Regions from separate parts of the Lysinibacillus sp. NPDC096212 genome, predicted to be linked through region 4. Evidence: riboswitches for the same ligand, from Rfam matches in the RefSeq annotation. Region 4 holds a riboswitch; each other region holds the start of a gene.
What was found. Region 4 has a riboswitch for S-adenosylmethionine ahead of ACIQ7T_RS24480 (cyclase family protein). Riboswitches for the same ligand answer to the same signal wherever they lie in the genome.

Region 1: linked by a shared signal. The riboswitch ahead of ACIQ7T_RS25150 (bifunctional homocysteine S-methyltransferase/methylenetetrahydrofolate reductase) and the one ahead of ACIQ7T_RS24480 (cyclase family protein) in region 4 are both predicted to bind S-adenosylmethionine.
Region 2: linked by a shared signal. The riboswitch ahead of metA (homoserine O-acetyltransferase MetA) and the one ahead of ACIQ7T_RS24480 (cyclase family protein) in region 4 are both predicted to bind S-adenosylmethionine.
Region 3: linked by a shared signal. The riboswitch ahead of ACIQ7T_RS12810 (MetQ/NlpA family ABC transporter substrate-binding protein) and the one ahead of ACIQ7T_RS24480 (cyclase family protein) in region 4 are both predicted to bind S-adenosylmethionine.

What each region holds. Positions count from the first base shown of each region.
Region 1 covers NZ_JBIWFQ010000038.1:4,109-12,790, reverse strand. Annotated here, with positions in the region: gene metH (methionine synthase) at 1-2,490, opposite strand, end outside; gene ACIQ7T_RS25150 (bifunctional homocysteine S-methyltransferase/methylenetetrahydrofolate reductase) at 2,483-4,330, opposite strand; SAM riboswitch class I at 4,423-4,521, opposite strand; gene ACIQ7T_RS25145 (protoporphyrinogen oxidase) at 4,647-6,035, opposite strand; gene ACIQ7T_RS25140 (protoglobin domain-containing protein) at 6,308-7,597, opposite strand; gene ACIQ7T_RS25135 (SEL1-like repeat protein) at 8,155-8,682, opposite strand, start outside.
Region 2 covers NZ_JBIWFQ010000047.1:15,494-24,175, reverse strand. Annotated here, with positions in the region: gene panF (sodium/pantothenate symporter) at 1-903, shown strand, start outside; gene ACIQ7T_RS26780 (TSUP family transporter) at 2,471-3,253, opposite strand; gene ACIQ7T_RS26775 (TrmB family transcriptional regulator) at 3,377-4,159, shown strand; gene ACIQ7T_RS26770 (nucleotide excision repair endonuclease) at 4,233-4,604, opposite strand; gene ACIQ7T_RS26765 (YfzA family protein) at 5,162-5,461, shown strand; SAM riboswitch class I at 5,618-5,728, shown strand; gene metA (homoserine O-acetyltransferase MetA) at 5,879-6,814, shown strand; gene ACIQ7T_RS26755 (endospore germination permease) at 6,890-8,632, opposite strand.
Region 3 covers NZ_JBIWFQ010000011.1:89,060-95,981, reverse strand. Annotated here, with positions in the region: gene ACIQ7T_RS12825 (alpha-hydroxy acid oxidase) at 1-1,014, opposite strand, end outside; gene ACIQ7T_RS12820 (methionine ABC transporter permease) at 1,028-1,699, opposite strand; gene ACIQ7T_RS12815 (methionine ABC transporter ATP-binding protein) at 1,692-2,717, opposite strand; gene ACIQ7T_RS12810 (MetQ/NlpA family ABC transporter substrate-binding protein) at 2,823-3,656, opposite strand; SAM riboswitch class I at 3,747-3,851, opposite strand; gene ACIQ7T_RS12805 (pyridoxal phosphate-dependent aminotransferase) at 4,039-5,208, opposite strand; gene ACIQ7T_RS12800 (PhzF family phenazine biosynthesis protein) at 5,316-6,110, shown strand; gene ACIQ7T_RS12795 (carbon-nitrogen family hydrolase) at 6,193-6,922, shown strand, end outside.
Region 4 covers NZ_JBIWFQ010000035.1:20,877-29,558, reverse strand. Annotated here, with positions in the region: gene ACIQ7T_RS24500 (aldo/keto reductase) at 1-359, shown strand, start outside; gene ACIQ7T_RS24495 (winged helix-turn-helix transcriptional regulator) at 441-824, opposite strand; gene ACIQ7T_RS24490 (MFS transporter) at 935-2,119, shown strand; gene ACIQ7T_RS24485 (YuzC family spore coat inner layer protein) at 2,274-2,690, shown strand; SAM riboswitch class I at 2,837-2,941, shown strand; gene ACIQ7T_RS24480 (cyclase family protein) at 3,042-3,779, shown strand; gene ACIQ7T_RS24475 (DedA family protein) at 3,832-4,428, opposite strand; gene ACIQ7T_RS24470 (Cof-type HAD-IIB family hydrolase) at 4,658-5,431, opposite strand; gene ACIQ7T_RS24465 (DUF2225 domain-containing protein) at 6,023-6,718, shown strand; gene ACIQ7T_RS24460 (hypothetical protein) at 6,742-7,095, shown strand; gene ACIQ7T_RS24455 (erythromycin esterase family protein) at 7,277-8,682, shown strand, end outside.

The DNA of each region.
Region 1 (8,682 bases), on a different contig from region 4:
TAATCCTTGCATCGCATCCTTTGAATAAATGACAGGTCCATTATATTCGCCAGCAATTTTTGTTTCAGTAAAGCGACGGGATAATGCCGCTCCCCCTACTAAAATAGGTACGTCAATTCCCGCTTCTTTAAAATCCTGAGCTGTAATAACCATTTGCTGTGCTGATTTTACAAGTAAGCCTGAAAGCCCGATGAAATCTGGCTTCTCCTTGCGAATCGCTTCTATTAATTGGGAAGGTGTTACTTTGATACCCAGATCAATGACCTTAAAGCCATTATTACTTAAAATAATATCGACAAGGTTTTTCCCAATATCATGCACATCGCCTTTTACAGTTGCAAGAACCATCTTCCCCTTGCCAGCACTCTCTTCATCTTTCTCCATAAATTGCTCTAAATGTGCTACTGCTGCTTTCATAACCCCTGCTGATTGTAATACCTCTGCTACGATGAGCTGATTATCGTTAAATAAGCGGCCAACCTCTGCCATTCCATCCATTAAAGGTCCATTAATAATAGCAAGCGGCGTTTCGAAAATTTCACGAGCAGCCTCTAAATCCTCAATAAGCCCTTCCTTTGTACCTTCTAAAATATAGTAAGCTAAGCGACCTTCTACTGTTTTAGGGATATCTTCCTCTGTTTTTTCCTTCTTTTTATCGCGATAGAAATCCGTGAAGACGGCTAATGTCTCATCATTTGTATGAAAGAGTAAATCATTTGCTAGCTTAATCTCTGCCTCAGGAATAGATGCATAACGTTCTAGCTTCTCCGTATTCACAATTGCATAATCTAAACCAGCCTGTGTACAGTGATATAAATACACGGCATTCAATACTTCACGACCTACTGGTGGTAATCCGAATGAAATATTACTTACACCAAGCACCGTTAATGTACGTGGCATTTTCTCCTTAATAAGGCGAATTCCTTCTACTGTTTCAAGCGCCGAGCCAATATACTGCTCATCTCCTGTACCTACTGGGAACATTAATGGGTCAAAAATAATATCTTCAGGAGCAATACCCCATTTTTCTGTTAACAATTTATAGGAACGTTCAGCAATCTCTAGCTTGCGATGTCGATCAACCGCCATGCCTTGCTCATCAATTGTCCCCACTACTAAAGAGGCCCCATATTTTTTCACTAGCGGTAAAACTGCGTCAAAACGCTCCTCACCATCCTCTAAGTTAATAGAATTAATGATAGCTTTCCCTTGAGAAAACTTAAGTGCTTCCTCAATTACTTTTTCATCTGTCGAGTCAATCACAAGAGGTACTTTTACTTTTTTTACAACCTCCTGCATAAAGCCACGAATATCCGCTAGTTCATCGCGGTCAGGATTTGCTAAACAAATATCGATAACATGTGCTCCATTTTTCACCTGAGCACGCGCGATTTCTGCCGCTTCCTCAAACTTCCCATCAATAATTAAATTTTTAAACTTACGAGAGCCGATGACATTTGTCCGTTCTCCAATAAATAATGGACGCATAGAGTCGTCATACACCAATGGCTCTATCCCTGATACTACATGACCATGGGTTGCATCTGGTAATTGGCGAGGCTTTTCGTCCTTTAGCACCTCTCGGATAGCCGCAATATGTGCTGGCGTTGTACCGCAGCAACCTCCGACAATATTTAGCCAGCCCTTTTCTGCAAAGCCTTTTAGCTTTTGTGACAATGAATCAGGTGACTCATGATAGCAGCCTTCCTCATCTGGTAAGCCCGCATTCGGGTAACAGCTAATATAGCCTGTTGAAAGCTCTGCTAATGAACGAATATGATCAGTCATAAACTCTGGTCCAGTCGCACAGTTTAAACCAACTGATAATGGTTTAATATGCTCGATGGAAATGTAAAAAGCATCAATTGTTTGACCAGCCAGTGTCGTTCCCATCGGTTCAATTGTTCCCGATATCATCACAGGTAGCTCTTTTCCCGTTGCTTCAAAGGCACGAGATACCCCCAATGTTCCTGCCTTAACATTTAGCATATCCTGACTAGTTTCTAGCAACAGAACGTCCGCCCCGGCTTCGATTAATGCCTTTGCCTGAACATAGAAGTTTTCCTCTAACTCATCAAATGTAATACCACCTGTAACCGATAAGGTTTTTGTAGTTGGTCCCATAGCCCCCGCTACAAAACGTGGCCAGTCGGATGTTGAAAACTCATCCACTACTTTGCGTGCAATTTCTACAGCGCGTTTATTAATCTCTTCCGCTTTCGCACCAAGATCATATTCATTTAATACAAGTGGAGTACTTCCAAATGTATTTGTACAAATAATATCTGCTCCAGCCTCTAAATATTTTCCATGAATTTTTTCAAGCACATCTGGTCTAGTTAGCACGAGATTTTCATTACAGCCATCATATTCCTCGCCGCCAAAATCCTCTGCTGATAAATTTTCATTTTGTAGCATTGTTCCCATTGCGCCATCAAGAATTAATATTCGTTTCTCTAGTTGCTCTTCAATCATGTGCTTAGCCATTTATACTTACCCCTTTTTTCTGTTCATCCAATTGCTCAATAAATTTCATTAATTCTAGCGTCATATCATAGCGTAAAAATGGTGTGATGAGGTAAATACCATTGAAATATTCCGCTGCTACTTCTACTAATTCTTTAGCAATTGCAATTCCTTCTAGTGTTGCGCGTTCCTTATCATCGCCACAAGCCCTCATACGTGCTAATGCATCATCAGATAGTTTGATGCCTGGCACTTCATGATGTAAGAACTCCGCACTTTTATAGCTCGTTACTGGCATAATGCCTATATAAATTGGTGTTTCTAAATGCTTTGTCGCCTCGTAAATTCCCACGATTTTTTCCTTTGTATAAACAGGCTGTGAAATAAAATAATCTGCCCCATGTTCAATTTTCTTTTCTAATCGAGAGACAGCGCGATCTAGTACACGTACATTAGGATTAAATGCAGCCGCTACAGAGAAATTTGCCTTTTTACGAAGCGGTTTCCCTGAGAACGATACACCTTCATTTAATTGTTTTATTAATTGGATCAGCTCCATTGAAGATACGTCATAAACGCTAGTTGCTCCTGGGAAATCGCCTACCTTTGTCGGATCTCCAGTAACTGCTAAAATATCATGAATCCCTAGTGCATTTAATCCCATTAAATGTGATTGAAGACCAATTAAATTACGATCTCGGCATGTTATATGGGTTAACGGGCGTACCCCGTGTGTTTCTTTCAGTAAGGCACCCATTGCGACATTACTAATCCTTGGAGAAGCAAGAGAGTTATCGGCCATCATGACTACATCTGCGCCCGCCTCATATATTTTTTTTGCACCTTCAATAAAGCCTTCAATTTCTAAATGTCTTGGCGTATCTAACTCCACAATAACCGAGCGTTCACGTTTTACTTTTTCATGTAATGGCTCATAATTTGCTGGCTCTGCCTCACGGACAACCTCTACTTTTTCTGGTTTTGCATACTTTTCCTCGACCGGGGATAGCTCCTCTAAGTACTTTTTCACTGCAGCAATATGCTTTGGTGTCGTTCCACAACAGCCACCAATTAAACGTACCCCCTGATCACGAAGCGCTACAGCTGCTCGACCAAAATAATCTGCCTCCGACTCATAAACGACACGCCCATCCTCCAAATCAAGAAGAGAGGCGTTCGGATACGCTGACATAAATGCCTTCTCAGGAAGCTCTACTCCTTCAAATGCTTGTATAGTATGGTGAGGGCCTAAGCGACAGTTAACTCCTACGATATCTGCACCTAACGCTTCAAGTTTATATAAGGCGTTATTTAAGCTCATTCCATTTTGCAAAATTCCGGGTTCGTGCATAGAAACTTGAGCGATAATCGGTAATTTCGTTTTAGCTCGCAGCATTGTTAAAGTCGCCGTTAGCTCTTCAAAGTCATAATAAGTTTCAAGTAAAAGACCATCTGGATTTCCTGCCAGTAAAACTGTTGCCTGCTCATCAACGGTTGCTAAAATTTCTTCTAACGTTGCGTCACTTTTACGAATACCACGGATTCCTCCAATTGTACCTAAAACAAATTGTCCACCATCTGCCGCTGCTCGTTTTGCAATCGTTATAGCAGCTTCATTAAACTGCTGTACACGAGATTCTAACCCATAGCGGGCTAATTTTATGGCATTAGCTCCGTAAGTATTCGTCTGAATAATATCAGCACCAGCTGCAATATATTCTCTATGAATCTTTTCAATTAATTCAGGTCTCTGTACATTCATTTCCTCATGACAGTACTCCAAGCCGTAGCCGTATAAAACTGTACCAATTGCACCATCTGCTGTTAGAACTTGCGTTTTTAACCTTTCAAGCAATTCCATAAAACTAACCTCTCTTCCCTAATCTTTAAAATAAAAAAAAGCCTTCTTTCATAAAAAAAGAAGGCTTTTACGTCATTTCGTAATTGTTTTCCTTCTCATCTTCGACACACGGTCTTCTGGATTTAGCACCTGACATTAAGTTGGTTGCTGAAGCTTCATAGGGCCAGTCCCTCTGCTTCTCTTGATAAGAATTTAGTATGAATTTTTTAAATAATTAAAAGAATCATATCGTTTACGAACGATTGAGTCAAGACTATTTCACTGAACAAAGGATAATTTTTACGAAATTTATAATATTTTGATTTATATCAAACAATTACGATAGTTTTTCTACAAGTTCTTCACCAATTTTTTTACCGTTTTGAATACATGCACCTATGCCTACTCCAAAATATGAGCATCCCGCTATTGATAAATTTGGATAGTTTTTCTCGAGCTCTTGTAAGAGACCTTGCAACGCTTCACGATGTGCCAAGTCGTACTTCGGCATCTGGTCGATCCATTTTGTCACGTCAACAACAGTTGGTTTTTCCTCAATCCCCAAGCTTTTTCTTACATCCTCAAGAGCAACTGCTGCTAACTCTTCATCTGTCATCATACGCAATCTCTCATACTCAGGGTTAATGCTCTTATAAAAAAGTCGTACAAGTAATTTCCCTTCTGCAGAGGTATGTTTCCACTTGCGGCTTGTCCACGTTGCTGCATTACAAATAACATCCGAATTATGTGACACAATATAGCCTGTTCCATCTGCTGGCAATCTATTATCGGGAACATCAAATCCTAAATAAATCGTAATGGCGGATGCAGTATTAAATTGTTTAAAATAGCCGTTCAACGATTCATCCTGTAATAAGCTTTGTACCGCTTCATTTGGCAGTGCCAATACAACATGATTTGCTTCAATCATTTTACCGTTTGCTAACGTAACAGAGTATAGATTCTCCTGCTTTTTAACACTAGTAGTGGCAATCCCTTTTATAATTTCTACATCCGTTAATGTTTCTTCAAGTCGATCAATTAGTGACGATAAACCATTTTTAAATGAAATAAATTTTTTGTTGGAGGCTTTCACAAATTGTTTCCTGTTTGCATCAAAACCTTTAATAATACTACCGTAATCGTTTTTGTAATCGATTAAATACGGTAAAGTCGAAGCAATTGAAAGTTGATTTAAATCTCCAGAATATACACCTGCAAGTACCGGCGCTATTTGGTTTTGAACAAGCTCCTCACCTAAATAATACGTTAAAAATTCCCCAATCGAGCTTTCTTTTGTAAACCTTTCATTCGGCATTGTTAAATCCTTTAACGCTTCTTTTTTACCTTCCTCAGATACAAGCGTGCTTTCCTCGAGAGATTGTAGGCTCATAGGAATACCGAACGTTGAGTCTGCTGGGATAGCATGTAGCTCATTATTTGTGTAAATATACGAAATACCTGTTTCGTTGTACACAAGATTTTGTTCAAAGTTTAGTTCCTCTACTAACTCCATGACACCTTTATGACGCGCTACAATAGAATCTGCTCCAGTTTCCATGATGAAGCCTTGTTCATATGCAGAGTGAAGCTTGCCACCAAGGTATGTATTTTTTTCAACAAGTACAAGTTTTACATCTAAGTTTTTCTCCTGAACTTGGCGTTGTAAATAATGCATCGTACACAATCCCGTAATTCCGCCACCTAATACAACAACTGTTTTCATATTAACCGCCCCTATTTTTAGTTCTTTATTTAGTATAAACTTTTTTTATCAAAAATTACGTTAAACCCTTTACAAATTTAGCAAAAATGGAGCTATCCAGCACATTGGACAGCTCCATTTTTTTATATTCAAATAGCATATATTCGCTAGAGGCTTTTATCTCCATAACGGAAATTATATATAAACAATTAATATAGTGTTATTTGTGCCTTAAAGTGTGTAGCGCCTTAATAGGAAACAACAATTTTCTTTGCCTTTTGCTTTTCTCTTCATTAATTTAAATTTTGTGCAAAGCTAGCTAGTTTTCCAGCTGAGTTTTTCACTTCGTTAAAGGCAATACCTAATTCACTTAGTACGTCTACTATTGCTTGTACTTCTTTTTCCATCCGACCATTTTGGTCTTTCGCCTCGGTCATAGCTTCTAATATGTTAGTAAATTGCCCTTCCGTTTGAACCATATTTCCCTCACCAGACGCTACCTCTTCTTGAATATTACTAAGCGACTGAACAAGTTTATCTGTCCGCTCATTCGTTCTATGTAGTAACGTTGCTACCGATGTGACAGATTCCTTTGTTTGATTCGATAGTTTTCTCACTTCATCTGCAACAACACTAAAGCCTTTACCCGCTTCTCCAGCACGAGCCGCTTCTATTGCCGCATTTAAAGCCAACAAGTTTGTTTGATTAGCAATATTTGTTACAACATTCATAATCGATTCCATTTCCTTTGACATATCTGTCAACTGTGCAATATTTTCTGCTATATCATCAAGCGAGCAAATAATAGTATTCATATTTTGCGATTGACTCTTTAATCGTTCACGACCTTCTAATGCCTGACTCTCAGCCATAGTCGACACTTGAAGTGATTTTTTCGCTAGTTGCTTAATTTCCTCTGATTGTCCACTTAAGCGATGAAATGAATTGTTCGTTTCCTGAGATATTGTGGCAAGACCTTCCGAAGACTCTACGATTTCTTGCTCTATCGCTTCTTTTCTACGTTCCATTTTTTCATGAATTTGCTCAATTGTATGCTCAAACGCCTCTAAAACCAATTGTTGCTCAAAATTAGAAATTTTTGAGATTGCTCGAATTGTATTAAGCTGATCCATTGGATGATTAACATGTTCTTCAACCAAGTCAATAAATGATGCTGTTAAATCTTGGAATGCGCAAATATACCATTGTGTTTTTAGCCCAATATGGACATGCACTTTAGCAATTTTTATTCGTCTTTGATAAAATTCATCATCAATCGTACCATTAAACATTTCAATAATATGACGTCGTAATGTAATTTTCAGCTTCTCCACGGAACTATGTTTATTAATAATATCTACTAAACTACGTTCAGTTCCAATCATTTCATAAAATCGATTAACAATATTATCAATACTGCCTTCTACAAAAGGTTGAAAGGCTTTTAAATATTGTAAATCCCTCTTTGTCAATTTGAGCAAATCAATTTGCTTTTTTATTGAATGGCAATTCGCTAAATCCATTTTTACAATGTATTGCTTTAAATCTAACGCCGTTGTCTTTCTCTGTTTTTGAAAGATCACACATTTACCCTCTTTCATGCTGTGTACTTTTGAAAAGCTGAGAAAAATTTAATTTCGTCTACCAAAAATATAAAAGATTAGGAAGATTTCATCCCCAACTTTTAGTGATAAGCCATCACATTACTTATGACGCTGATTCCTGCTACGGGCTACAATCAGCTAAAAATCGCAATCTTTTTACTAGCTATTGCTTCTAACTACTCTTTCAAAATCACTCATATACATTATACATTTTATAAATAGCTGTCAATTTTCGGGTATACATTTTTTTCCTTAAATTATATAAAAAGTCCCTGTTATCTAACCTATTATCTAAAGCAGTAAAAAAGCTACCACAATACTTTTGGGTAGCCAATTTACATCATCTCTATTTTTTTATCCTTATTTTTTCCTTGTTTTAGTTTGAAATAATTACCGATTTGTTGATTTAATATTTTTACAATCAGTCATTTGTAGTGATATACACCTACAAAACACCCTTGAATAAGAACCTAAGACCTGTATACAAAATATCGATAATCAAATCTAAATACCTATTATTTTTTAATAAAAAATACTTACATTCCTTTCAATTCTTGCAGTATAATTGCAGCCTCCTCACTTCCTGCTTCTGCTGCAAGTCCATACCACTTTATAGCCTCTTTAATATTTCTAGCTATTCCTTCTCCTTTATTGTAAATGTGCCCTAATTGTAATTTAGCTTCCGAATCGCCTTGAAGAGCAGCCTGTTTAAACCAATGAATACCCTTTTCAATATTGCGTATACCTGTTAACCCCTGGCTCCAAATGAAGCCTAAATCATAAAAGGTATCTACATGATATTGCTCTGCAGCTTTTTCATACCAATATAATCCACGGTTCACATCTTTCGTTTGCCCTAACCGTCCCTCTAAATAGATTCCTCCAAGCCTGTATTGCGCTTCAACATAGCCTGCTTCAGCAGATCCTCTATAGTAGCTACATGCTTGCTCCTCATTTTTGTCGATTCCTAATCCCTGCTCGTAAATAATTCCGAGGGTAAACATAGCCTCTGCCACACCTTGTTGTGCAGCGAAGTCGAACCACTTCTTCGCAAGTACCAAATT
Region 2 (8,682 bases), on a different contig from region 4:
GTTGCATTGACGGATACTGTGCAAGGCTCGATTATGGTCATTGGAACGATTATTTTATTAATTGGGACAATCATCGCTGGTGGAGGAATCGATAATATTATGACCTCACTTGTCGCTGAGAATCCGAATCTTGTGTCTCCATTTGGAGCAGAAGGTGAATTAACGCCATTATACGTTTCTACATTTTGGATTTTGATAGGTGTCGGAGTTGTGGGGCTTCCACAAATCGCAGTTCGTGCTATGAGCTATAAAGATTCAAGAAGCATGCATTTAGCCATTATCATTGGCACTATTGCCATTGGGACAATTATGTTTGGGATGCATCTAATTGGTGTTTTAGCACGTCCAGTAATACCAGGTATTGAGATTGGTGATAAAGTAATGCCGCTGCTGACGTTAAAGGTTTTGCCGCCATTTTTAGCTGGCATTGTTTTAGCAGCACCCATGGCAGCAACGATGTCTACAGTCAACGCGCTACTTATGCTTGTAAGCTCTACAGTAGTGAAAGATATTTACTTAAATTATATAAAACCAACAGCGAATGATACGGAAATTAAGCGTGCGAGTTTTATTGTTACAGCAGTGATTGGTTTAGCCGTCGTCGTTTTTGCACTTAATCCACCAGATTTATTAGTTTGGCTTAATTTATTTGCTTTTGGCGGACTTGAGGCAGTCTTTATTTGGACCGTCGTACTAGGACTATATTGGAAAAAGGCCAATAAGTATGGTGCGATTGCGTCAATGATTTCGGGTATGATCCTTTATATTATCATTGATCGTTTTTATCCTTCTGTCTTTGGCATGCATACTGTGACAATTCCAATAGTCGCTTCATTATTGATATTTGTTATTGTTAGTTTATTAACAAGTCATAAATTTAAAGATGAAAAGTTGTTTATTTAAATTAGAGAACGCCGTAGAGTGAATGTCTACGGCGTTTTATACTGTAGAAAATAAGCAAAACGCATAGAATGTTCGAAATGATGGATAGACTGTCCAAAATTGTGGATAGAACGTTCAAAGTGACGGAAAGACCCTCCTGAGTGACGGATGGAACCTCCGAGGTGGCGGATAAAACCACTGAAACGACGGAAAGAACTTGAAGTGACGGAAAGACCACCCGGAGCGACGGAAAGAATCACTGAAGCGACGGATGGAACCTCCGAAGCGAAGGAAGGATCCTCCAAATAATGGTTAGAATCACAAAGTCGTGGATCGAACGTCCAAAATCGTGGATAGAATCTCCGGATTAATGGATAGAAAGTTCAAAGTGACGGAAAGACCCCCCGGAGCGACGGAAAGAATCATTGAAGTGACGGATGAAACCTCAGAAGCGACGGAAAGAACCCCTGAAACGACGGAAAGAACTTGAAGTGACGGATGGAACCTCCGGAGTGACGGATAAAACCACTGAAATGACGAAAAGAACTTGAAGTGACGGAAAGACCACCCGGAGCGACGGAAAGAATCACTGAAGTGACGGATGAAACTTCCGAAGTGACGGATAAAACCACTGAAACGACGGAAAGAACTTGAAGTGACGGAAAGACCCCCCCGGAGCGACGGAAAGAATCATTGAAGCGACGGATGGAACCTTAGAAGTGACGGATAAAATTACTGAAACGACGGAAAGAACTTGAAGTGACGGAAAGACCACCCGGAGCGACGGAAAGAATCACTGAAGCGACGGATGGAACCTCCGAAGTGACGGAAAGAACCACTGAAGCGAGGGAAGGATCCTCCAAATAATGGCTAGAATCACAAAGTCGTGGATAGAACCTTCGAAATCGTGGATAGAGCGTCCAAAATCGTGGATAGAATCCCTGGATTGATGGATAGAAAGTTCAAAGTGGCGGATAGACCCCTGAAGCGACGGATGAAACTTCCGAAGTAGCGGATAAAACCACTGAAACGACGGAAAGAACTTGAAGTGACGGAAAGAATCATTGAAGCGACGGATGAGACCTCAGAAGCGACGGAAAGAACCATTGAAACGACGGAAAGACCCCCCGAAGCGACGGAAAGAATCACTGAAGCGACGGAAAGAACCTCCGAAGCGAGGGAAGGATCCTCCAAATAATGGCTAGAATCACAAAGTCGTGGATAGAACCTTCGAAATCGTAGATAGAGCGTCCAAAATCGTGGATAGAATCCCTGGATTGATGGATAGAAAGTTCAAAGTGGCGGATAGACCCCTGAAGCGACGGATGAAACTTCCGAAGTGGCGGATAAAACCACTGAAACGACGGAAAGAACTTGAAGTGACGGAAAGACCACCCGGAGCGACGGAAAGAATCATTGAAGTGACGGATGGAACCTTAGAAGTGACGGATAAAACCCCTGAAGCGACGGAAAGAACTTGAAGCGAACGGAAAGAACCTCCAAAGTGACGGATAGAACAACTGAAACGACGGATAGCCTCTCCGATATGAAGGGTGGAATGCCCATAGAAAGCTAAAACGCCGTAGAGCTAGATATCTACGGCGTTTTTTATGTAATCATAAGCATTTTTAGTTAACAAAGTAATCGTTACGATAATAAATAATACGCGAACAAAGCCGCTACCTTTTTTAATCGCCATACGTGAGCCTACAAGTGCACCGGCAATTTGAGCTATGCCCATTAGTAAACCATAGACATAATGAATCTGACCTAAGTAAGCGAACATTAAAAGACCCGCAAAATTACTTGCTAAGTTTAAAAATTTGGCATTTCCTGCTGCCTTTAAGAAATCGAAGCCGACTAATAAAAAGCTAAAAATTAAAAATGAGCCAGTTCCTGGACCAAGAAACCCATCATAAAAACCAATTGTAAATAACAACAGCATGAATAAAACTAAGTGTGTAAACTTTAAATTTTTGACTGCAGCTACTGAACCCCAATCTTTTTTAAAGATGGTATAGACTGCAACAGCAGCAAGCATTATGAGCATGAGTGGTTTTAGTAATTCAGGATTGATTAAATGGACAGTCCAAGCCCCAAAAAGTGATCCTATAAAGGCTAGGGGAAAGTATTTGATAACTGACCGAATTTCTAGCTGACCAGAACGATAAAAAGAAATGGTTGATGTCAAAGAACCCATAGTGCCGGCAAGTTTATTGGTTGCTACGGCTGCTGCTGGATTTAAACCAGCAAACATAAGGGCAGGTAAAGCAATTAAGCCTCCACCTCCAACGACCGCATCCACAAAGGCGGCTAAAAATCCAAAAGATATTAATAATATGACTACATTTACATCTAATTCAAATAGCATGTGTGCACCTCTCAATAGTTACTACTGAAATAGTAACTAAATTTCGCGAGGCTGTAAAGACTAATTTTTTCGTTGGCTTATCTTCATAGGCTTATCTTATAATAGAGGTAATGGAGGGATTCGATGGAATTATTAATCGCCCAATTAAAAGAATTGGGATTCACAGAATATGAAGCAAAGGCCTATACTGCACTTGTCCAAAATAGTCATGTTAGTGCCTATCAAGTAAGTAAAAACTCCGGTATCCCTCGTGCAAGAATATACGACATACTTGATGTACTTGTTGAAAAAGGGTTAGTATTGAAAGAAGAAACGGCAGATCAAACGACATACTCTTCCATTCCTGTCGCTGTGTTTTTACAACAAATTCAACAACGTTGGCAGTCAAATTTCACATCGATTAGTGATCAATTAGAAAAATTAGAGGTAAAAGAGCAGGAAGCGGAGCATAAGGTTGTCACATTAAAAGGCAAAGAGGCAATCGTTAATTATTGTCAGTCTTTATTAAAAAAGGCGGAGAAAAAAGTCATATTATCAATGTGGGAAGATATGTATGAAGAATTGCGGGAAGATATACATGAGATAGCGAAACATATCCCTGTTCATGGAATTACCTTGTATGTGGAGGACCATTTAGCTTCTATTGACCAACACCGTATCACTCGCTATACGAGGAATGCGTCTACACCTCATTGGTTTATTTTATCGGTAGATGGCAAGCAAATGATTTATGGTCACTCTCCGTCAAATCAGGAAACGGCTTTTATTACCAATGATCCTGTTCATATATATTTATTAGAGGATTATATATGGCATGACGTGCTTATTAATCGCCTTTTAAAGCGCGATGATACGGAGCTTGAGGAATGGATTACTAAAGAACGTAAAGCATTTTTCTTAGAATGAAAGTATTGAAAAAGAATCTGCAAGCCGTCATGTACATTACAGAAGGCGAGCAGATTCTTTTTTTCGTTAAATATTAATAAAATACTTTATCAACATTGTATTTAGCGCGGAATGAATTGATCGCGTATGTTTCGTAAATTTCACGTTCCATTGGATCTTCCACTTCATACACTTCAATTTTGAAAATTTCATTACGGTGATTTTTCATCGGTGACACATTGTCCTCGAAATGCTTTTTAATACGTTGACGAATTTTACGTGCTTTACCGACAAATAATAGTTCGTTCTCTTCATTGTAGAATAAGAAAATACCACCGTTTTCACGTGTGATTTTATGGAAATCAATAAAACCATGGTACGGTGTGATTGGTACATCACCTGGCTTTAAATCTTGTTCGCGTTGGCGAATTACTAAATCTGGTTTTGGAAATTCAATTTTAATCAAAGTATTCACGTTCCTCTCTGTTACTAAAGGTATATGTTAACATAAGTACAGCATGTTTACCATCAAATAATGAATGTAAACATTCAAGATTAGTGTTAAACAAATTACATAATGACATGCATGGTTAATAACAAAATATTCTATGTACTATTGATATTCTTAATTGTTCATGTTACAATTCTTTTTAATTAAATAATCTCATCATGAGAAATTGAGGGATTGTTTTAGAAACCCAGTCGTACCAAGGGTTTGAAGTACATGATAAGATGTTGGGTAGATTAAAGTTTATTTGTTATTAATAATACACTTCTTATTGTCTATTAATTTAGATGAGGAGAGGTGTATTTTTTTATGCTGTTAAAGTTTGCTTATGATGATTTTATTGCAGACAGAAAATTCAACAATACGACTCAAGCAAGTATCAATAGTTACAAATACATGATTAAGCCGTTCATCGACAAATATAATTGATAGGATTATCTAAAAAAGAGAATATATGTTTAATTTTGAAATTTATTCCTGAATTTTACGTATAACAATTAGAGGGGGGATATAACTTGGCTAATAAACAAAAAAATCCAATTCCATTTTTGAAAAAAACTTGGGTGTCTTCTATTGGTGTATTTTTATTGTCACAGATAATCTTTATTACGTGTGAAGCAACAGGATGGATACCTAATTATAGAGATATTGGCGGAACGTTTATTGGAAGAATTACGGAATCTTCAATTTTCAAAGAGTGGTTTACTTTTTATGAAACACCAAATTTCAATTTACTTACTATCTTTTTTGGCATCTTTCTTGTGTTTGGAATAATAGAGGCGATAAAAAGTGTTTTTTCACCAAGGTCTACATAAGTAAAGACTATAGCAAAAGTATCACTAGGGTGTAAAGATAAATAACTAAACTATAATTTCCCTAAAAACATAATGACATGCATGATTAATAACAAAATATTCTATGTATTATTGATATTCTTAATTGTTCATGTTACAATTCTTTTTAATTAAATAATCTTATCATGAGAAGTTGAGGGATTTGGCCCGATGACGCTTCAGCAACCTCTAACGAAAGTTAGAAAGGTGCTAATTCCAGCAAAGGATTTGTCCTTTGAGAGATAAGAGTGAACGTGGAAAAATCCTTCTCATTCTATCTCAAATGGAATGAGGAGGATTTTTTAATTTCATCGAAAAAGAAGACTTAATGAGTTTTGAACAGGGCCTGTGCATGGAGACTAAGGCCCAATTGATTTTAACTAGAGAGGGGAATGCAAGATGCCAATTAATATTCCGAAAAACTTACCAGCTGGAGAACATTTACGTGAGGAAAAAATCTTCGTAATGGAAGAGGACAGAGCGAAAACTCAACAAATTCGTCCATTAAATATCTTAATTTTTAATTTAATGCCGGAAAAAGAAAAAACAGAGCTGCAGTTACTACGTTTATTAGGTAATACACCGTTACAGGTGAATATTACATTTTTAAATACTGCTACACATGAATCGAAAAATGTTAGTAAATCACATTTGCAATTATTTTACACGACTTTCAATCAAATTCGTCATCGTCGCTATGATGGCATGATTATTACGGGTGCACCAGTAGAGAAAATGGAATTTGAAGAAGTGAACTACTGGCAGGAAATTTCTGAAATTATGGATTGGTCCAAGACAAACGTAACATCGGTTTTACATATATGTTGGGGTGCACAGGCAGCGTTATACCATCATTACGGTATTGGTAAAATTGGGCTGCCTGCTAAATGCTCAGGTGTATATTCGCATGTTATTACGGATTTAACAGTGGATTTAGTACGTGGCTTTAGTGATTCATTTACTGCACCACATTCACGTTATACATCTGTATCAATTGATGAAGTACTTAGCCATCCCAATTTACGATTACTATCTTATTCTGAAGATGCTGGTGTTTTCATTGTGCAATCTAAGGATAATAAAAACATTATGATTACTGGCCATCTTGAATATGATGCGACAACCTTAGCGGATGAATATAGTCGTGATGTTGCGAAAGGATTAGATATTGAGGTACCCGTGAATTACTTCCCAAATGATGATCCAGGAAATGAACCGATTAATACGTGGCGTGCCCATACACATTTATTATTCTCGAATTGGTTGAACTACTATGTTTACCAAGAAACACCATACGAATGGGATTTTGTCGATCAGATTGAATATCATATTTAAAACCGCTCAATTACAATAAAGAAAAATGATGACTTTGATATTTCAGGGTCATCATTTTTTCACGCCATTATGCTGTTAATTTTCTGATGAATTTTTATTTCTATCACTGCTTGGAGTATTGCCGGTATCGCTATCATTCTGTGTAGTATTGTTGCTACTATCACTCTGCGAAGGATTTTCGCTGTTACTTGCACTTTGAGTAGAATTATCGTTATTATTACTACATTCATTTTGAGTAGTATTACCGGCATTGCTACTACTATCACTTTGAGTAGAATTATCGTTATTACTACTACTTTCATTTTGAGTAGTATTTCCGGCATTATTGCTACTTTCACTTTGTGTAGCATTTCCACCATTACTGCTACTTCCACTTTGAGAAGAATTCCCGCCATTGTTGCTACTATTACCCTGAGTAGAGTTTTCGTCATTACTATTACTTTCACTCTGTAAAGAGTTTCCGCCATTGTTGCTACTATCATTTTGAGTAGAATTACCGTTATTACTACTACTTTCACCTTGAGTAGCATTTCCGCCATTACTGCTACTATCACTCTGAGTAGAATTACCGTTATTACTACTACTTTCACCTTGAGTAGCATTTCCAGCATTGCTACTGCTATCACTCTGTGAAGAATTATCGTTATTAGTATTACCTGCACCTTGAGTAGCATTACCGTTATTACTACCATTTTCATTCTGTGTACTACAATTACTTTTTGTATTATTACCGTTGATTTTGCGAATCTTCGCGACAAGTAGTAAAACTAATGGTAATAAGATAGCGAAAATAAAGGAAAAAATAGGCCAGGTTTCTTTATTGTAAATTTCTGAATGAATGATACTAGGATGAACAATTTGTGAAAGTCCAAGGATAATCATTCCGAATGGAAAAATGAGCGGTCGATGATTGTTAATTTTACATATTTGTGCGATGCCGATGACCCCAGCGTAAAAAAACATAAAAGTTTTAATATAAATTGATATTATCCACATTGCTGCCATAATAACTTCAATACGCTGCAAAAAATTCCCGATTGAAATTCTTTGGGCTAATGAATAGCTAGGAAATGTCCTAGAAGCAGTATTTGTTGGACCTAGGACAAGGATAGCCAGTGTGATGATAGCAATTAAGACAATCCCTCCAAGAATTGTGCCAATGTAAAAACCTTTTTGGGCTGATTCATGGACGTTAACAGAAGAAGGAAAAATCATTAACAATATGACAAGTGGCAATGAAAAAATACTCATTAATCGAATAATACTAAAGAATAATGATTTTGCTGGTACTTCCATTATTGGCTGTAGATTTTCCATATGGACGGATGGTGAAATACAAACTACAAAAAAAATAAAAATTAAAATAAACATTGCGAATAGTATTTCTGCAGAACGGGCAAAAACTTCAATTCCTAGAAATGCTGCATAAATAATGATAATACTGAACAGAAAAGCAAAGGCCATCATAGGTGTTTCTGGCATAATTTCTGTTTTCATGAAAATGCCAATGAAATATAATAATTCACCAGCAGAAAGAAAGGATAGAATAATAAAGCCAATCGAAGTTATTTTTCCGAAAAAACGACCTAATATCTTTTCATTAGCCTCTACAAATGTAAGGGTAGGTGTCCGTTTTCCTACAGTAACGAAAAGCTTTATTAAGAGTAAACTTAGAACGACACTAATAATCGCTGCAATCCAGGCATCTTGTTTCGCTTCACTTGTTACACTAGCAGGGCTAATTAAAATAGCTGTCCCAATTGAAGAGAGAAGGGTAATGATCATAAATTGTCTTGAGCTAATTATTTCTTTTTCCATATGAACGCTACCCCTTTTCTCTTAACATAAAGTTCCTTATTATTTTATCA
Region 3 (6,922 bases), on a different contig from region 4:
AAGTCCGTAGACGAAGGGGCGACCGATGGCAACTGCATCTGCTCCTAAAGCGAGTGCTTTAAGAGCATCCATACCACGATATACACCGCTATCTAAAATAACAGGAATTTGCCCATTTACAGCTTTCACAATGCCAGGAAGTGCATCAAGTGAACCAATTACGCCATCCAATTGGCGGCCACCATGGTTGGATACGATAATTCCGTCAATGCCGTTTTCTATAGCTAGTTTTGCGTCTTCAGGATGTAAGATTCCCTTTAACAAAATAGGGAGATTCGAACGGCGCTTTAATTCACGTACATTGTCCCAATTTAATGTTGGATGGAATATATTTTGCAACACGCCTTGTACATATGACTCAAATGAATCATCTGGTAAGGAAGCAGTAAAAATAGGGTCATTCATATAGTTTCCTCGTGCATACCCAAGCTTTAATGGTGAAAATTGATTGCGAACATCTTCTTCACGCCAGCCAAGCATGACTGTATCTACAGTTAAAACGATAGCCTCAAAACCGGCAGCCTCGGCTCGAGCGGCCATACTATAGGCAATTTCCTCATTTGTTGACCAATATAATTGAAACCATTTAATAGCAGTGGGAGCTGTTTGTGCCACATCCTCGAGTGCGTAGCTTGAAACTGTGCTTTGAATATAAGGGATTTTTAATTGATCAGCTGCACGTGCTACGGCTAGCTCTCCTTCGTCATGCGCCATTCTGTTCATGCCAACAGGAGCAAATAAGAACGGAGTTGGGTGTACTTTTCCGAACAGTTCAATTGATGTATCAATACTTGAAACATCCTGTAAAAAGCGTGGAATAATAGAGTATTTTTCAAAGGCTGTACGGTTATTCCTTAATGTTTGCTCACCGCCAGCGCCTGAACGGATGTAACCAAACGGACCAGCTTCCATTTTTTCTGCAACTGCCTTTTCTAAATCTGCAAAGCAAATAGGAAAGGGGGCTTGTGCATTAATATTTTTTAATAGTAGATCGCTATGTGTTGTCTTTGTCATCATAATCCTCCTACTAATCTTTTTTTAACTTCGCAGCAAAGCGGTTACCTATTGATTGAATAATCTGAACAAGAATGATTAAGATAAACACTGTCGCATACATTACATCGACCTCATAGCGTAAATGACCGTAACGGTATGCGAGATCACCTAGACCACCAGCACCAACCATTCCTGCCATTGCTGTTGCTCCTATAAGACCGATTGTGGCAATCGTTAAACCTAAAATAATGGATGGGCGCGCCTCTCGTAATAAGACATTCCAAATAATATGACGACGTTTAATACCCATTGCTGTATAAGCTTCCACCACACCTGGATCAACTTCTAAAAGTGCCGTTTCCATAAGTCGCGCAATATAAGGCGTTGTATAAACAACAAGCGGTACAATAACACCTTTTACACCAATAGTTGTGCCGACGATTAGCTTCGTAAACGGTAAAATGAAGAATAGTAAAATAATGAACGGTACAGAGCGGATAATATTAATAAATAAATTGAAAAATTGATAGAGAAATTTATTTTCAAACGATTGTCCTGGGCGAGTTAAAACAATTAAAAGCCCTAATGGGATCCCTATTAAAATAGAGAAAAATAATGAAATCCCGACCATTTGGAAGGTTTCGATAATGGATTTCCCAATAACATCTGACCAATCTGCAAAGAAGCTTTGAATGCTATTCATTTAATTCGCCTCCTAATTCCTCAACGCTTACTCCGTTTTCTGTAAAATACTTAAGTGCTTTTTCTACGATATGTGCTTCACCGTGTAGATGCACGACAATATTACCGACAATGCCGTTTTTTAATTCAATGATATTGGCGGTTAAAATATTCGGTTGAACATCATAAACTTTACTCACTTCTGCTAGTAATGGTTTCCCTGTACTTTCACCAAGGAATGTTAAACGAATAACACTTCCTGAAACATTTAATTGCTCGATAAGGGAAGGGGATAAATTACGTTGAGAAATGGTATTTAAAAACTTTCGTGTCGTTGGATGCTGAGGCTTTGAAAATAGGTCTATAGCAGAGCCGTATTCCACAACCGCCCCTGATTCAAGAACAGATACATCGTCGCAAATTTTTTGAATAACATTCATTTCATGTGTAATGAGTAAAATAGTGATGCCTAGCTCGCGATTAATTTTCAAGAGAAGCTCAAGAATGGCGTCAGTTGTTTCGGGGTCGAGTGCACTTGTCGCTTCATCACTGAGCAAAATCTCAGGCTCTTGGGCAAGGGCACGTGCAATAGCGACACGTTGCTTTTGACCACCTGAAAGCTGGCTAGGATAGCTATCTAATTTCTCTGTTAGGCCAACAATTTCTGCATATTTTGCAACGCGTTTTTTCACTTCGGAGTCGTTATAGCCTAGAAGCTTTAATGGTACCGAGATATTGTTGTAAACAGTCGCTGTTTTTAAAAGGTTAAAATGCTGGAATATCATCCCGATTTTTTGACGAGTTTTGCGAAGGTCGTTTAGAGAAAGGGAAGTAATATCTACATGATCGATTAATACCTTTCCTGTTGTTGGACGTTCTAATAAATTGACACAGCGAATAAGAGTACTTTTTCCTGCACCACTGTAGCCAATAACCCCATGAATTTCACCTTTTTTGACATGCAAGTTAATACCATCTACTGCTTTGACGATACCATTTTTAGTTTTAAATTCTTTTGTTATATTTTCTAGTTGAATCATACGGTGATATCTCCTTTCTTAGTCCTTCTATAAATCAAGAATCTGCTAGCTTTCCTGTAGGAGTCCCGCAGATTCTTGATTTTATGAATGGTCCTTAATCGTCACTTACCAGCTTGGAATTACAGAGCCTTGGAATTCTTTTTCAATAAAATTGCGTACCTCATCAGATTGATAAGCTTCAACAAATTTTTTGATCGTTGGGTCATCTTTGTTTTCGGCACGTACTACAATGTAATTCACATATGGAGAGTCCGTAGATTCTAAAAGAATGGAGTCTTTTTTAGGATTAATGCCAGCATCAAGAGCGAAGTTTGTATTAATAGCTGCTACATCTACTTCACTAAGCTGTTTTGGAATTTGTGCAGCCTCTAATTCAATGAATTTCAAATTCTTTTTGTTTTCTTCCACATCGCGAATAGATGCTGTTAAGTCTGCACCGTCTTTTAATTTAATATAGCCCGCCTCTTGAAGGACAAATAGAGCACGAGCCCCGTTTGTTGGATCATTTGGTAATCCGAACGTTGCACCATCAGGAACGTCATCAAATGATTTATATTTCTCAGAGTATATGCCTAGAGGATTTAAAATTGTTTTTCCAACTGGCACTAAATCTGTATTGTGATCTTTGTTAAATGTCTCGAGGAATGGCTTGTGTTGATAACTGTTTACATCAAGATCGCCCTCTGCTAACGATGTATTTGGTAAAACATAATCAGAGAAAGATTTTACTTCTACCTCTAAGCCATTTTCTTTGGCAACTTTTGCTACAACCTCAGCAATTTGTTCGTGTGGACCAGAAGTTACACCTACTACAATCTTATTTTCATTAATAGCCTTACTTTGACTATCCTTACTATTTTCTTTAGTACCACAGCCTACTAATGCTGCTACTAATGTGAGACTTGCTAAACCTAATAAAATTTTATTTTTCTTTTTCATGAAACATACCTCCAAAGTTTTTTTATCGGTTTTTGAAAATAAAAAAAACTCTCTTAAAAAAATTAAGAGAGGCTCATAAAAAAGTGTCCTCTCTTATCTTTCAAACGATGATCGTTTGCAGGATTTAGCACCTTCCTTAAAAAAGGAGGTTGCCGAGCTTCATAGGGCCAGTCCCTCAGCTACTCTTGATAAGAGATTTATAATATTTTTTTGTAAATCCGATAGAACTAATATAAATTATAGGATATAGTAAGTCAATTGAATTTTTAAAATTTTTTATTTTGTTATAATATTTAGTTGCGAAAGAATCCGCAAGAAAGAGACAAAACTGTTCCCATAGCAAGTTTGAGCTAATGGAACAGTTTTTCGGGTAGAGTCTACTTCATGAGTTAAATAAGTTTAATTTTTCAATTCTACTGATCGCTTCACGTAAGCGGTCTTCGCTAACAAGTAAGCCAACCCGCACATAGCCTTCACCATATTGACCGAAGCCATTGCCTGCAGCTACTGCGATATCAGCTTTGTCGAGCAATAAATCGGCAAATTGTTCACTCGTAAAACCTAATGGAACAGGGAGCCATGCAAAGAAAGAGCCTCTCGGTGCTGTTACTTGCCAACCAATTCGCTGAGCTTCTTCGATCAGTACGTTTCGTCGACGCTCATAAGTCGCACTTAGCTTATCCACGCAACTCTGGGAAGCAGTAAGTGCAACTGCCGCGGCTTGTTGCACGGCAGGGAATTGACTACAAAATAGATGATCTTGAATAAGGTTAATGGCTGCAACAATATCAGGGTTACCAACTGCAAAACCAATGCGCCAGCCTGCCATATTATACGTTTTGGATAATGTATACATTTCGATACCGACATCTTTTGCACCGTCAGCTTGCAGGAAGCTGATAGGTTTATTGCCGTCAAATCCAATCGCCCCGTAGGCAAAATCATGTGCTACGATAATATTGTGCTCTTTTGCAAAGCGTACTGTTTCCTCGAAAAATTCAAGTGTTGCAGTACCGCCAGTTGGGTTATTCGGGTAATTCAAGTAAAGCATCTTCGCCTTTTCTTTTACTGCATCGGATAAAGCATTATAATCAGGCAGAAAATGATTTTCTGCAAAAAGAGGCATAACTTCAAAATTAACATCACCTAATACGACACCTGATAAGTAATCTGGATATCCAGGATCGGGTAATAGCATAGTATCACCGGGGTTTAAAACGGCTAACGGTAACTCAACAAGACCAATTTTCGTACCACCAAGAATAGCTACTTCTGTGTCAGGATCAATGTCAACATTGTATTCGCGTTTGTAGAAACTTGCAGCTGCTTGGCGTAATTCTGCTATGCCACGAAATGGAGAGTATTTATGATTTTGAGGATTTTCTGCCGCCTCCTGCAATGCTTTAATAATATGTGGAGGAGTGGGTTGATCTGGATTACCTTGACCAAGATTAATAACATCACGCCCTTCAGCAAGAGCAGCGTTTACTTTTTGCACAAGTGCTGCAAAAAATTGAGTTGGAAGTAGCTGTAGTTTTTTTGAGAATTCCATGCATGTCCACCTTTTTCAGAATATAATAATTATTAAAGATATGATGCACATAATATTACTTTTTTTAGTAATTGTCTAGAGCCCAATAGTTTATGAGGTGAGGAAAATTGAACAAAGTCTCGTATTTTATCGTCAATGCTTTTACTACAGAGCTTTACAAGGGAAATCCCGCAGCAGTCTGTTTACTTGATTCACCAATACCTGAGTCGACCATGCAGAAAATTGCTCAGGAGATTCCCGTACCAACAACAGCTTTTGTCCAAAAGAAGGATCATGATTTTTTTCTTAGATGGTTTACGCCAGCAAAGGAAATACCAATTTGTGGACATGGAACAATCGCTAGCGCTTTTTTACTTTGGAAACAAGGAATTGTACCCGTCAATTCTTCGATTACATTCCAGACTGTAAGCGGTCCTTTGCAAGCAAATTGGTTGAATGAACTAGTTGAAATAACAATTAAGAAGTACCAGTTAGAAGAGATTGAATGTCCTTTGGAGCTTGAGGAATGGCTTGGTGTGAAACCAACATATGTAGGGAAAACAGAATTGGATTATATAGTGGAGCTAAGTCACGAAGAGTATATTGCAGATTTCAAAGCTGATTTTCATGCGATGAAACAGTTCCCGGTACGTGGTGTTTGTATTACAAGTCGTTCTAAAGATGAGGGAATTGATATAGTCTCAAGATTCTTTTCTCCAGCACAAGGCATTGATGAGGATCATGTAAATGGTTCCACTCATGGTGCGCTAGGACCTTACTGGTGTGAAAAATTATCAAAAGAAAGTATCGTTAGCAAACAGCTTTCAAAACGTGGTGGATTATTGTACGTTACACCAAAAATAAAAGATGTGGCAATTGCGGGTTCGGCTGTTCAAGTATTGAGTGGTGAAATATTAATCTAAATATTTGAGCTTAAACCATGGAAGTAAGGTTGATTTATTGTAGTATAAATACAGAACAGTACTGTCTAGAGGAGGAATAGTAATGAAGATTGGTTGTATCCAATTAAATGTAGGTTTTGGCAAAGTAGAAGAAAATTTTGCTCGCGCTGAGGACAAAATTCGTGAAGCGGCAAAACAAGGTGCAGAAATTATTGTACTACCAGAAATGTGGAATTCAGGCTATGCTCTTGAAAAATTATCAGAGCTTGCAGATGTGGATGGAGAGCGTTCGAAAGCATTTTTATCAAACCTAGCGAAAGAGCTTGGCGTACATATTGTTGGTGGCTCTGTTTCAACGAAGAAGGGCGATAAATTTTACAACACGATGTATACGTTTGATAAAAATGGAGAGTTAGTAGGTGAATATAACAAGGCACATCTTTTCCGTTTGATGGACGAGCATTTATATTTAGAAGCTGGGGATGAGATGAATCGCTTTGCACTTGGAGAAATCGAGGCTGCAGGCGTGATTTGCTACGATATTCGCTTCCCAGAATGGCTACGTGCTCACGCCTTAGAAGGTGCAAAGGTCTTGTTCGTACCGGCGCAATGGCCGACACCGCGTATCGATCATTGGAAAACATTGTTGCAAGCACGTGCCATTGAAAATCAATGCTTTGTGATCGCTGTTAATCGCATTTCTAGAAAGGTAGAAAACTTCAATGGTCAATCAATGATTATTCAACCATGGGGCGAAGTGCTGTGGGTTGGAGCAGAGGACGAAGAAGTAGCTGTCATCGACGTGGACTTTTCAATTGTCGACGAAGTACGAG
Region 4 (8,682 bases):
TTATTAACCAAGTGGAATTACATCCACGATTACAACAAACTGAGGTACGTTCATTCTGCGAAGAGCACAATATACAAATGGAAGCTTGGGCACCATTAATGCAAGGTGGACTTCTTGAAAATGAAACTATTTCAAAAATAGCTGAAAAATACGGGAAATCAAACCCTCAAGTTATCTTGCGCTGGGATATTCAAAATGGTATCGTCACAATTCCAAAATCTGTGCGCAAAGAACGTATGATTCAAAACGCTGATATTTTTGATTTCTCACTAACTGATGAAGAGATGACTATCATTAACGCCATGAATCTAGATCAACGTGTTGGACCAAACCCAGATGAGTTTGATTTTGTCATGTAAACGATAGCTATGTAAACGTGAAAGAGACTGTCTTATTTTCTTAGTATAGAAAACTTTTTAGACAGTCTCTTTCCAATCTATTTAAGATGTATGCTTTATTGCGATATCTTCATCCCGTTGCATTAACAGAACATCTTCACCTTTTTCTTGTAGCACTTCGATATGTTTTTCACCCCAAGTGCAAAGGATGTTCAGCACAGGGTCCATCTCTTGACCATAAGGTGTTAATGAATATTCAACTTTTGGCGGTACTTGATTGAAAACCTTACGATTAATTAATCCAGACTGCTCCAATTCACGCAACTGGCTTGTTAGCATTTTTTGCGAAATGCCTGGAATCAATCGGCGAAATTCATTCGTACGAATCTGACCATGGTGGTTAAGATGACAAAGAATAATAGGTTTCCATTTGCCTCCAATGACTTCAAGAGTGGCTTCAACACCGATATTATAAACTTTTTTCATTGTAAACCCCCTGTAATATTCAAAAGTAACTAAAAGTACCCTATATAACTTTTAGGCATGTATGAATATTACTATATACTATACAAAAAATCAAAGGAGATATTAATAGAATGAAAAATACAAAAGTGCCGAATGCTAAACTAACATTACTCGCACTTGCGATCAGTGCTTTTGGTATTGGCTCTACAGAATTTATAAGCGTCGGACTTCTACCATTAATTACAGAAGATTTCGGTATAACGTTAAGTACTGCGGGTTTAACCGTATCCATATATGCACTAGGTGTAACTATTGGTGCACCGCTTTTAACAGCCTTAACATCGCGCCTTAGTCGTAAAAATGTATTGCTGCTCGTCATGGTGCTTTTTATTATCGGGAATTTACTTGCAGCTCTAGCACCCTCATTCTCATTACTACTTGCCGGCCGTGTTATTTCAGCATTAGCACATGGCGTGTTTATGTCTATTGCCTCTGTAATCGCTGCAGATGTTGTGGCACCTAATAAACGAGCAAGTGCAATAGCTTTTATGTTCACAGGGTTAACATTAGCAACTGTCACAGGCGTCCCGCTAGGAACTTTTATTGGACAAGTAACTGACTGGCGAATGTCATTCATTTTCATTGTTTTAATTGGTATTATCGGGTTAATTAGTAATACTCTGCTTGTGCCGAGTCAGTTATCGAAAGGTAAACCAATATCTATTCGAGATATCGGGAAAGTATTAGGGAACATACAAATGCTATTAATTCTCTTTATTACAGCAATCGGATACGGCGGCGTGTTTGTAGTATACACATATGTTTCCCCTATATTAGAGCAATATATGGGCTACTCACCTCAAGCAATTGTCATTATCTTAGTTGTATTCGGTATCTGTGTTGCTATCGGTAATACACTGGGTGGTCATTTTGCTAATAATAATCCATTACGTTCTATCTTTATTATCTTTATCGGCTTAGCATTAGCACTACTCGGCATCAACTTCTTTTTAGAATCATCAATCGTTGGATTAATAATGGTCTTTATGATGGGGCTATTTATGTTTATGAATGTACCGGGATTACAGCTTTATGCCGTTCAGCTTTCAGAAAAATATATACCATCAGCTATTTCAATGGCTTCAGCATTAAATATTTCAGCCTTTAACATTGGTATTTTTCTAGGATCATACATTGGAGGAATCATCGTTCGCCACCAATCATTAGCTCATACACCTATATACGGATTCGGCATGGTGATGCTTGCCGCAGCTACTACATTTCTATGGTTACTCTTTGATAGAAACAAACTTTGAAGATTTATCGGAACAATTTCAGTTTTTATCAACGGGTGACTCCTTGGGCAGACGAGACCCTGGAGTGAAGCGGTTCATCGGATGCCCCCAGGAAACACCGAAAGCCTTTGTTGTACATAATATATGGTATCAGCATAGGATAGGAGGAATTTAGTTGTATTACAATCCTTATCCGTATTTTGTCTATCCTAATTATTATCCAACATGGGCATGGGCAATGGCCAATCAACCAACTACTCAACAACCTTTTAGACAGCTAGCAATGCCAACAAACCCAACGAATAGAAGTCCATTTCCACCCGTCAATACAAATAGATTGAAGACTTCTGCGAAACGGATCAAAGCTATTATGAAGCAAGCACAGATACTTACGGATAAAATTGATGAATCCGAGCCATTTGCACATGATCTTATGAACGCAGCACAGCAATCAAATAAAACAGAAGTTGAAAAATTAATCACGTCAACAGGCATTACTTTAAAATTCGAAACGAACTATACACCAGATGGATTTCGAATAACATTTACTGATCAAGGCTGTTGTAAGCTAACATTAATTTTGAATTGGTGAAGAGTTGGCCCTTTGAAGAGGGCCACTTTTTTTGCCTTTAGCATCTTTATGAATTTTAACCTTGTATCCCTATTGAACTTGTAAACTATAAATAAATATGCTAAAGTGTTTGTAATCTTTATTTCTGAAAATTCTTATATTGTTTTTTCTTATCAAGAGAGACGGAGGGATTGGCCCTATGAAGTCTCAGCAACCAGCCTATAGGTATGGTGCTAATTCCAATTGGCGAAATTTAGCCTTGAAGATGAGAAGACTTACTTTAGTTGCTTTGCACAAGAGTCCTCTTTCTACAAGGAGGGCTCTTTTTTATTGTTACATCCAAAAATAATTAAAAGAAAGCAGGAAGATATTATGGCAAACGAACTTTTACAAGCAATTCAACTATTGAAATCGAAAGAATGGGTGGATTTAACACATACATTTGGTCCTAATTCGCCCCACTTCTTTATGTTTGATGATGCAAAATTTGAAACATTATTTTCCCATGATGATGGCTTCTTTGCGCAGCAATTCACTTTCCCTGGGCAATACGGAACACATATCGATCCACCTATCCATTTTGTGCGAGATACACGCTATTTAGAGGAATTGGAGCTAAAAGAACTAGTGCTACCACTAATCGTTATTGATAAATCAAAAGAAGCCGAAGTAAATAACGACTTCACGTTAAGTGTTCAAGATATTCTTGACTTTGAAGCTGAAAATGGGGAAATTGAAACAGGTACCTTTGTTGCGTTGCGTACCGATTGGAGTAAACGTTGGCCAGATAAAGAATCTTTCAGCAACAAAGACGCTGATGGCAATAATCATATTCCTGGCTGGGGATTAGAAGCGTTACAATTTTTATTCGGCGAACGAAAAGTAAGTGCTATTGGCCACGAAACCTTTGATACGGATTCAGCAACAGATTTTCGTAAAAATGGTAAGCTAGATGGCGAATATTTTGTGCTTGAGCAAGATACTTACCAAATTGAGCTCATGACAAATTTGGATAAGCTCCCTCCAAAAGGTGCTGCTATTTTCAATATTGTACCAAAGCCTGAGAAAGCCTCTGGATTCCCTGTGCGTTCATTTGCAATATTGCCTTAAAAGATAAAAAGGTCTGATTCACAACCTGAGTAGGTATTGAATCAGACCTTTTTTACTTTGGCGAATTCCTTTTTTTGAAAATAAAATAAACGATTAACATTAGTATTAGGAACAATACTATAAGATAAATACTGTAGCGGGATAAATATACCCCAACATAACGCCAGTTCTCCCCAAGTACCTTTCCTAAGGTAATAAAAGTAAATGTCCAAATAACTGCTCCCGTATAGGCAAAGAAAGCAAATTTTTTATAAGGATAATTATTGATAGCCGCAATATATGCTGTAAGATGACGCACACCAGGAATAAAATATCCTATTAATAATAATCCCGGCCCTATTTTTGCAAATAATTTTCTAGTAAAGTCAATTTTCTGTTCAGTAATGTGGATTTTTGGACCGTATTTTTGCAATAACGGTAGCCCAAATCTATAGCCTATATAGTAGCTCAGAGTAATTCCCCCTGCCGCACCTACCATAGCGCTGATTAAAGCTGGAATATGTGCGAGGGTTTCTTTATATACGCTATATCCTACATATGTTAAAAATATCTCATCGGGAAGTGGCAGCCCAACAATCCCGCCAACTAGGATAAGAATGATGCCAAAATACCCGTAATGTTCTATTAGAGATTGCACGTGATGCGCCATAAATCCTTCCCACCTAAAGCATAATGAATTTCTTTTTACAGATAGCTTTATAATAACTCAAAGCAAACAATATTATGAGTATTATGACTTTAATACAATTTTCTCCAGGATTTATTATCACTGCCTGTAGATTGTATAGATGGAAAAATTATTTCTTTTTAAAAACTTTCTCCAATGTTGTATAGTGGTCGATTCATGCTATAAATCTCATTTCTCGGCTACTACTCTATTAAATTATTTGTAGCTCCCGAAGAGCATAATCAATACCATCCTCAGTTGATTTCTTCGTTACATAATTAGCGACATTTTTTAATGCTTCACTACCATTGCCCATTGCAATACCAAAGCCAACCTGCTCCAGCATGTCAATATCATTATCTCCATCACCAAAAGCAAGTGCTTCCCCAGGACTCAAGTCGAAATAATCTAGTACAGCATGGACAGCAATAGATTTAGAAACATCATGTTGCAAAACATTTGTAATATACGGGTGCCACCTTTTAAATAATAAATGAGGGAATTTTGAAGTATACTTTTTCTCAATATCCTCATCGCCATATAAACACATTAAGTAAACCTCTTGCGTTAAAATATCTTCATTAATATCAGGAAACTCTAGCAAAGATAATGTTTCTTGCATAGCTTTTAATGTCTTTTCTTCTTGGACGTTATTCATCGATAATTGTTCTGTAAAAAATGATAGACTTTGTTTATTGTCTTCAGCAAAAGCCTTAACTGCGTGGACAATTTCCTTTGCAATAGGCATTTTATGTATTACTCGATCTTGATACTTAACATGGGCACCATTAGCTGTAATAAACGTTTCTATGCCTATGTTTCTTAAATCTTGGCACATTGACAAGGGTCTTCCTGTAGCAGCAACAATATGAATTCCTTTGTTTTTTAATTGCTTAATAGCGGTTCTTGTACTTTCTTCAATACGACCATCTTCATAATTAACAAGCGTTCCATCTACGTCAAAAAATACAATTTTATAATCCATCGTTCGCTCCTTATCGTTTTACACAATTTTATTAGGTATATCATTTAGAGGAACCTCACCATAACATGGCCCACTTCGGGTAACACCTGTGACGATGATCTCCAAGAAGTCGCTCAGCCCTACTCCGATCACCCTGATATAAATGTCATTTTCCACTACAGGCGAGTGTTGAGTGACTCCCCTTTGTTGCTTAATAATAATCCTATATTTCCCCAATCAATATACTTGTAATTTTACATTAAGAAACATCTTTATACCAAAATCACGAAATAGGCATTATCGCCTACACATTCAACTTTATAATAAAAACATCAATAATTATTTAAATTTGTACGTTATTTGACAAACTAAAACGAATGTATAACTTGCTTTAACTACACCGATAAATACTATTACGGGTACATATTGAAATTCCAAATAACTAAGAAAATAATGAACATTTTTATTTTAATAATTCTAAAGGAGTATACCAAAGAACATAGAATTGTTAATATAAAGGTAACTAAATTAAACACATTGAACGATACTGTCCATCGTATAAATAGAACAAAAGAAATAATAATCGTTTTTTATGTAAAGGAGTTGATTCTTATGGCATTTAACATTTACTACTATGAAAGTAGTGTGGATTGCAAGTTTTGCAAGAAGCATTTTACCACATATAAAGTACGCCCTAATCGATATAAAATTATCGAAGAACAAACAGACTTCATGCCCGTTTACGAAGGTTTAAACCCGTTATTGTATGAAGTTGCCGTCTGTCCACATTGTGGCTATGCTTACCACAAATCTATGACAAGAACATATGGGCCTTTCATGCTTCTTATTGATGAGCTATACATAAAAGCGCTTCAAAAACCAATGGATATGTGCAAGGAACGTACAATCGATGATGCCATTGTAAGCCTTAAATTAGCTTATCTTGTATCAAGGGCATCAATGGAAGAGTCACTTCTTATGGCTAATTTCGCACTAAAAATAGCCTGGCTATATCGCTTAAAAAATGATCATGAATCAGAATTGCGCTACCTCTTTGCTGCAAGGGACTTTTACAGCAAATCTTTTGCATCCAATCAAGAGGGCGGAGAGAGAATTCAATTTTTACATGCAGAATTAAGCCTTCGACTCGGAGATATTGCTGAAGCGAAAAAAGGATTCTCTCGACTAATAGCAGATCGAAATGTCTCCAATAAATATCGAAAACTAGCACGAAATCGCTGGGAAAATTATAAATATGATGAGCAACCTAACAATGTAAATGACCATATAGGAGAAGTCATCAATTGAAGTAAACGAGGAGAATAATCAACATGCAGCTATTTAATAAAAGGATTGATGTGAGAGAAGAAGATATTTTTTCAGAACTACATCATTTTTTACTGAGAAAAAATAATCGCTATTTAACGAACGATGAGGTAGTTACATTAACTGGGGTTTCATCTGAGCTACTCTATAAATGGGTAAAAACAGGAAAATTTAAAAAATCGATTTTCCCTAATTTAGGCGCACCCTGTGAGCGCTGCGGACAAGTTACTCAGGCAAAAATCTGTGTTAGTTGCTCATCAACCATCGTTAACACTTTAAAACAAGAGGAAAAGGATCGTGCATGGTTCAATCAAATACAGCGGAATAATCCGAGAGCTAGCACGTATCACTATAAATAAAATAGTTAACATCTCTACAGTGTACATACGCTATGGAGATGTTTTTTTATCTGCCTCCGCTCGAATAACCCAAAATAATGACACCCAACCAAATTTAAACAAAATTTAAACAAACTCCCCTTTTACTTTAAACTTCACTATCTATAATTGACCTTAACATATAGCGAAGGACTGATAGAAAGTGACAAAAGGTAAGAATCGTAAGGTTTTATTATCATTAAGTATTGCGTTAGCAAGCTTTACAGCGTTCAGCGGAGTATCAAATGCATCGGCAGCAGTTCCAGCGATAGAAGAACGTGTAGCTTTGGAGAACAATTTAGAAGTAAAGCAAGCCCGCACATCCAATGAAACACTTCAAGATTGGAAAAAGTGGACAAACGATCATGCTTACGGCTTAACATCTATTCAACCTGAAGCAATTAGTCAACAAAACATTCCATCCACTAAATTTGAAGATTTAGAGATGTTAAAGCCTTTATTGCATGATAAGCGCATCGTTTTTTTAGGGGAAAGTTCACATGGCGCAGCAGAATTTAGCCTAGCGAAAACACGTTTAATTCAATTTTTACACCAAGAAATGGGCTACAATGTCCTAGCCTTTGAAAGCGGTATGGGGAATGCCATGAATGCGCAAGGACAAATTGATAAACAAACAGCGCAACAAACGATGAAGGATGCTATTTTTGGTGTATGGTGGTCAAAAGAAACACTGCCGTTATTTGAGTATGCTAAAAAAACACAGAATACCGATAAACCTTTGAAATTAGCAGGCTTTGATATTCAACAGCAAGGTGCGTTCACGAATGGTGAGTGGCTGCAAAATAGTCAGCTTGCTAAACAGTTCAGTGAAGTAGAGAAGCAACTTGTAGACTGGAGCTTTGGTACGGATCTAAAAGGCTACCAAAAGGCGAAACCAAGCATTATCGAAGTGTATAAACAAGTAAAATCTCAAGTTCAGCTAAAAGAAAAAGAGTTAAAAGCAGCTTATCCGAGCGAGCCTCATATTGTAAAGCTTATGGAACGTACTTTAGCTGACCGTATCCGTTTAGCAGACGACTATGTAGAACTATCAATTCAATCAAATATTGATTTAGAACAAAATAAATATGATTCTTTTTTAAAGACAATGGAATGGCGTGACCAATCAATGATGGAAAACCTTCTTTGGTTAGCAGAGGAGATTTATCCAACTGAAAAATTTATCGTCTGGGCGCATAATGACCATATTCGTAAAGCACAATCCGAAGTAATGGGTTCTCCTTATCCGGTAAAATTGATGGGTGAACGTCTACCAGATATCTATAAGAAATATAGTTATGTACTTGGTCTTTATATGACTAGTGGCGAAACAGCAAACAATATGGGTGAACCTATGGCCGTTTTACCGACAGTAAAAGGATCAATCGAGGATATTCTATCATCTTCAAATAAACCATACACATTTATCGACATGCGAAACCGTCAAAATGAGCGAGGAAACTCATGGATGTTTGAGCCACGTTTATCGTATAGCTGGGGAATGATTCAAGAAAGTCTTGTTCCACGAGATCAATATGATGGCCTTCTGCTGATTGATAAAGTAAGTAA